Regions from separate parts of the Lactiplantibacillus sp. B652 genome, predicted to be linked through region 2. Evidence: predicted binding sites of a transcription regulator. Region 2 holds the regulator's gene; the other holds the start of a gene.
The links. Region 2 encodes LexA, which represses DNA repair genes until DNA is damaged. Its sites were predicted from a motif close to CNAACANNTGTTNG; they were not measured.
Positions count from the first base shown of each region.

Region 1: MZO40_RS03745 (replication-associated recombination protein A) is a predicted target of LexA. The motif match lies at 1,471-1,484, and genes of this name have one in related genera.

Region 1 covers NZ_JAMSKY010000002.1:214,129-217,333, forward strand. Annotated here, with positions in the region: gene MZO40_RS03745 (replication-associated recombination protein A) at 78-1,427, opposite strand; gene gndA (NADP-dependent phosphogluconate dehydrogenase) at 1,611-3,047, opposite strand.
Region 2 covers NZ_JAMSKY010000003.1:157,122-160,326, forward strand. Annotated here, with positions in the region: gene MZO40_RS05560 (hydroxymethylglutaryl-CoA synthase) at 1-424, shown strand, start outside; gene MZO40_RS05565 (hypothetical protein) at 473-1,105, opposite strand; gene lexA (transcriptional repressor LexA) at 1,381-2,013, opposite strand; gene MZO40_RS05575 (DUF896 domain-containing protein) at 2,145-2,402, shown strand; gene MZO40_RS05580 (YneF family protein) at 2,500-2,736, shown strand; gene MZO40_RS05585 (1-acyl-sn-glycerol-3-phosphate acyltransferase) at 2,793-3,205, opposite strand, start outside.

The DNA of each region.
Region 1 (3,205 bases), on a different contig from region 2:
TGAATTTCCTACACCCCAACCAGTCTCTAGTCCTCACTCAAATCTAATTTTAGCGAATTCTCATTAAATTGCAATTTTTATGTCTCGTCATCTGGCTGGTCATTCGACTGGTGTTGCTGGTGCCACTGACGAATTGCAGCCAGCCGTTGTTGCCAGGCTTTCTCTTGTCCTTGGCTGGTTGGCTCGTAATAATGATGCGTACTCAACTCGGCTGGCATCGTGGTCATGGTCGTTAATTTATCGGCTGTGTCATGTGCATATTGATAATCGGAACCATAACCTAAATCTTTCATTAATTTTGTGGGTGCATTACGAATCTGTAATGGCACTGGCAAATTCCCCGTCGCCTTGATGTCAGCTTGTGCGGCTGATTTCGCTGCATACAGCGCATTGGATTTCGGCGCGAGCGCCAAATAAGTGACTGCTTCGGTCAGGTTGACGTCACACTCTGGCATCCCAATCATCTGGCAGGCTTGAAAGACCGCGACAGTCAGCGGCAAGGCTTGGCGGTCTGCCAGGCCAATATCTTCACTGGCAAATCGAATCAGCCGGCGCGCAATGTATAGCGGATCCTCACCACCCGCAAGCATCCGCATCAACCAGTAAATGGCAGCATCCACGTCACTATTCCGCATCGATTTATGCAAGGCAGAAATGATATTATAGTGTTCCTCACCATGCTTGTCGTAGCGCAATGACTTGGTATTGATCAGCTGCGATAATCCAGCCGTAGTGATCGTCACGTCTTGTCCATGACGGTCGCCGTTTAGCACCGCCATCTCTAGTGTATTTAGCGCCATCCGGGCATCCCCATTCGCAAATTCCGCAATTAATTGGAGCGTATCAGGTTGCAGATGGATGGTTAAGTCCGGGAACCCATTGGGATTGTCTAGCGCGCCTTGCAAAACGGCGACCAATGCGTCCGTCGTCAATGCTTTTAAGACTAACACTTTACACCGTGAGAGTAACGCCGCGTTGATCTCAAACGATGGATTTTCAGTTGTCGCCCCAATTAGGGTGATACTTCCCCGTTCAACATACGGCAAAAAGGCGTCTTGTTGGGCTTTATTGAACCGATGAATTTCATCAATGAATACGATCGTCTTTTCACCAAAATCGCGGTTGGCTTCGGCCTCATCCATAATTTCACGAATCGCCTTGATGCCACTAGTGACCGCGCTAAACGTAATAAAATGCGACTGTGTCTGCTGGGCAATGATTTCAGCCAATGTCGTCTTACCGACCCCGGGTGGTCCCCAGAAAATCAGCGACGGTAACTGGTCTTCAGCAATCAGTTGCCGCAATAGTTTACCTGGGCCTAATAAATGGTCTTGGCCTTTGAAGCCATCCAAGTTCACCGGCCGAACCCGATAGGCCAATGGACTCGCGCTGGCCTTGTCGGGATTAAATAATGATTCTTGCCGCATGGCAATCCCTACTTTCACGAGAATACTTAGTTCTATTTTAACGCAAACATATGTTCTTAGCCACTAAAACCCTCATTTAATCAAACTTGCACTCGTTTTGCCAAAATTCATCTCACGACAAAATAAAAAACTGCGACCAACAATCAAAATTGTCGGTCACAGTTCATTTCAATTAGCTAAACTTTATTGTTCTTCGTACCAACTGTAATGGAACAAGCCTTCACGGTCAGTCCGTTCGTAGGTGTGGGCACCGAAGTAATCCCGTTGTGCTTGTAACAAGTTAGCAGGTAAAACTTCTGCACGGTATGAGTCATAGTATGACAATGCCGCACTGAATGAAGGTACTGGTACACCAGCTTGGATGGCAAGACTCAATACTTCACGAGTTGATTGTTGATACTTAGCTGCGATTTCAGCAAAGTAGTCGTCCATCAACAAGTTGTTTAAATCTGGCTTCTTATCAAATGCATCGGTGATGTTTTGTAAGAATTGGGCCCGGATAATGCAGCCGGCACGCCAGATTTGAGCAAGTTCACCGAACTTCAGATCCCAGTTATAGTGTTCAGAAGCGAACCGTAATTGTTCGAAGCCTTGCGCATAACTCATGATTTTACTGAAGTAGAGCGCTTGACGAATCTTTTCAACCAATTCTTCCTTGGCTGGTAATTTAACGTCAGCAGTTGGGCCAGCTAACTTCTTAGAAGCAGCAACCCGTTCGTTCTTCATCATTGAGATGTAACGTGCATAAACGGCTTCAGTAATGACTGATTGTGGGACTTGGATGTTCAACGCATCTTCGGAACTCCACTTACCAGTTCCCTTGTTGTTCCCACGGTCTAAGATCATGTCAACGATTGGCTTGGTCTTGTCTTCGCCTAAATCATCTTTACGTGACAAGATATCAGCGGTGATTTCGATCAAGTAGCTGCTTAATTCGCCCTTGTTCCAATCAGTAAAGATATCGGACATTTCGTCAACCGATAACCCAGCAACGTTACGCATAATGTTGTAAGATTCGTCGATTAATTCTTCGTCCCCGTATTCGATACCGTTGTGGACCATCTTGACGTAGTGACCAGCACCATTCGGGCCAATGTAAGTGACGCAAGGTGCGCCGTCTTGAGGGGCCTTAGCAGAGATCTTTTCCAAGATTGGGGCAACTAAGTCATAAGCTTCCTTTTGGCCACCAGGCATCAATGATGGGCCTTGTAAGGCGCCTAATTCACCACCGGAAACACCCATGCCAATGAAGTTGATTCCTGATTTGTCCAAACGAGCGTTACGAGCCATCGTGTCGTTAAAGTTGGTGTTCCCACCATCAATTAAGACATCGCCCTTATCTAGTAATGGTAATAATTCATCAATCACAGCATCAGTTGGCTTACCAGCCTTGACCATCATGATGATTCGACGTGGTGTTTCAAGTGAAGCGACAAAGTCTTCGATCTTGTAACTTGGAACGAGTTGCTTATCAGCGTGGTCCTTAACGACCTTTTCAGTCTTAGAACCCGTCCGGTTAAAAATCGCAACTTTGTAGCCGCGGCTTTCGATGTTCAACGCCAGGTTTTTACCCATGACGGCCATCCCAATGACACCAATTTGTGGTTTTTCATTACTCATTAGTTTATTGCCTCCCAATTTTTAATACGCAACTATCGTACCAGAAAAAGCGTTCTTTATAAAGTAAATGACCGCAAATTTCAAAATTAATTTCATATAAGTCATTACAGGAAGAAATTAATTTTCATGAATCATGCTATTTTCTAAGTTCAAGACTA
Region 2 (3,205 bases):
ATTAGTAGATGATGCCCAACAAGCGAGTTGGCTCGCCCATTTCGAGCACGCTCGGCAACTAAATCGACAGGTGGGTAACTTGTACACCGGCTCATTGTACTTGAGTTTGTTGTCACAATTGTTGACTGATGACAAATTAAAGGCCGGTGACCGCTTAGGCTTATTCAGTTATGGTTCCGGGGCTGAAGGTGAATTCTTCACGGGTGAGTTGCAACCAGATTACCAAGCCGGCTTGGATGTTGGGTTACCACAACGGTTAGCACGCCGTCAACGGGTCAGTGTGTCCGAGTACGAAAAGCTGTTCAACGGACAGTTAGCTTGGCGCGCGGATGACCAGACCATTGATGTGGCCGATGATCCTCATCGATTCGTCTTGACTGGTCAGCAGGATGAGCAACGCCAGTACTTGGATCGTGAGGCTTAATAAAAAAGCGCTTGTTACTAGCAAGATGGCTAGAACAAGTGCTTTTTGTTATTTGAAATTATTAGCGGTAATGACACCATCTTTGACACTCAACAAGGTCTTATCTGTCGTATCAGGTTGCAAAAGTTGAATCGTATAGCCAGCAGCTAAATTCTTTTTAAGCGACTTGGATAGGGACTTGAAATTGGAAGTGATTGTCGTGATGGCCTTCTGGTTTTCATCAGGATACGATTTGATCGTTTTTAACGATTTGACGTATTTTTTACCGGTTGGAGTAATCGTATATGTCTTAGTGGCTTTCGTGAAGGCGACGGTACCAATTGACTTGTAATTTTCCTGCAACTGTTTGAGAATATTTTCTTCGTTCAACTTAGTCGTCGCAGCCTCACGCTTGGCGCTACCTTCATTAAAGACAACTTGTGAGGAACTTAAACTCGTCGTTTTAGACTTACTCGTGCTGGAACTGCTTGTCGAACTCGAAGCAGTCTGGCTGGTGGTTGCGGCGTGTGACTGGTTATAAGGCCAGTATGGCAATTTGATCACCGCATAGATGGTGACCACCGCGCTCAGAACCGTTACGACTGTCAGAAACTTCCAACCACCACCGGTTTGACGTGCGTAAATCACAGAAAATAATGCTAATAGAAAAACAATCAAGCCCATAATGGCTAGGAACAACATGTAACCAACTCCCAATGTTTGAAATAGTATAATCATTATACCATTGAACTATCGACCAGTTCGGGTGGAATTCAAATATTTTATCTTTGGCAGCCAGTGCAATGCCAAAATCATCACATGACCCATGACTTGTACTGGTTTGTAGCGGGGCCGGAAAGTGGAATCAGCCGTATCGCCCAGATTAATTGGCACGACCTACAATTAAACGTCTCCGAAGTGGTGATTGTTTGACTGAAAAATAAAAAAGGTGGCACAAGGCCACCTTAAATTAGTGTTTATTGATAGAGCATATCACGGTAGAGTCCCACAACTTTACCTAATACGGAGACGTTATTTAAAATAATTGGCGCCATCGTATCATTTTCTGGCTGTAGGCGGTAATGGTCTGCTTCCTTGAAGAACCGCTTGCAAGTGGCTTCGTTCTCGTCGGTCATCGCAATGATGATGTCGCCATTGTCAGCCGAGCTTTGACGGCGAACGATGACTTGGTCACCATTCATGATGCCAATGTTGATCATACTTTCACCGCGAATCGTCAGCATAAACAGATCGCCGCCAAATGATTCGAGTTCTTTTGGAATTGGAAAATAGTCAGTTGCTTCTTGGACTGCGAGAATTGGCTGGCCGGCAGTGACGGTCCCAAGCACTGGAATCTGGTGGGGCGTTGTTTCGACTCCGAGGGCTTCAAAACCAGCAGGCGTGACTTCGATTGCTCGCGGCTTAGTCGGGTCCTTTTGAATTAACCCTTTCTTTTCAAGCCGTGAAATATGTCCGTGAACGGTGGAAGTCGAAGATAAGTCAACGGCTTCGCCAATTTCACGTACGGTTGGCGGATATCCTTTTTCATTGACGCGTTCATAAATAAAACGGAGAACGGCCATTTGTTTGCTTTCCGATGTTTTACTCATCTTGGCACCTCATTTTTTTGTCATTAATGGTTAAACCAATTGTAGCATAGCGTTTGCCAGCTTTCAAACAAATGTTCGGTTGACAAACACAATTAATTGATTTAGTGTCCATTTTCGTGTATATTGCTTTGATGAAGGGAGCTGCTGCTTTGATTTCAAAAGAATTAATCGCTCGGATCAATGAGTTGGCTCATAAGGCGAAAGCTGAAGGGCTCACCGAGTTAGAAGAAGCGGAACGACAAGAGTTACGCGAAAAATATTTAAAAGAATTCCGGGCTGGGTTTCGGCAACAAGTCGAAATGCTTCAGGTCTATGATAAGGACGGTAAGGAAGTTACCCCAGAAAAGGTCCGCCAGGTTCAACGTGATCGCGGTCTCCGGGATGATTAACCGATTTCAGGAAAATTTGCCAACTGACAAATTTTCCTTTTCTTTTATTATTAATTTGTGTAGACTAGTTTAATGAAGACTGTAATAAGGGAGGGGAATGACTGTGTCTACTGGAATTTGGATTTTAATCGTCGTGATCGGTGTATTGGTCGGTTTAACCGGTGGTTTCTTTGGTGCGCGACACTATATGCAAAACTACTTGAAGCAAAACCCGCCGATTAGCGAAGAAATGCTTCGGAGCATGATGATGCAAATGGGTCAGCGCCCATCCGAAAAGAAGCTTCATCAGATGTTGAACTCGATGAAGGCTGCTTCTAAAAACGATAAAAAGTAAGCATTCAAAAAAGTGCCGGTCGCAAGTTGCAACCGACACTTTTTTGATGGCTAGACCTATTTCTTGGTACTAGCAGGATCAACGTATTTGAAGGATGGATCAATTTGTCGATCCAAGTCATCAAACGCCGTTAACATTTGTGTTTCAATTAGTTTTTGACCGGCATCATCGAGTTTGAGCTTGCGGTCAACGTAAATTGGTTCACCGAAGCGTACGGTGACTTGCTGGCGACTAAACAGTTGTTTGAAGGTCAATGGGCCTTGATATACCGTTGGAACGAGTGGGACACCCGCCATCTTGGCAATCACGGTCGCACCGCCTTTTAATTCTTGCGAGTGGCGCGTTCCTGAAGGGTACATAATCAGTGATAATTTGCCGCTTCGCAAAAATTTGACGGGCGTCTTGATGGCGGACGGACCGGGGTGTTTCCGGTTGACTGGAAACGCATTGGCATGAACCAGGATGAACC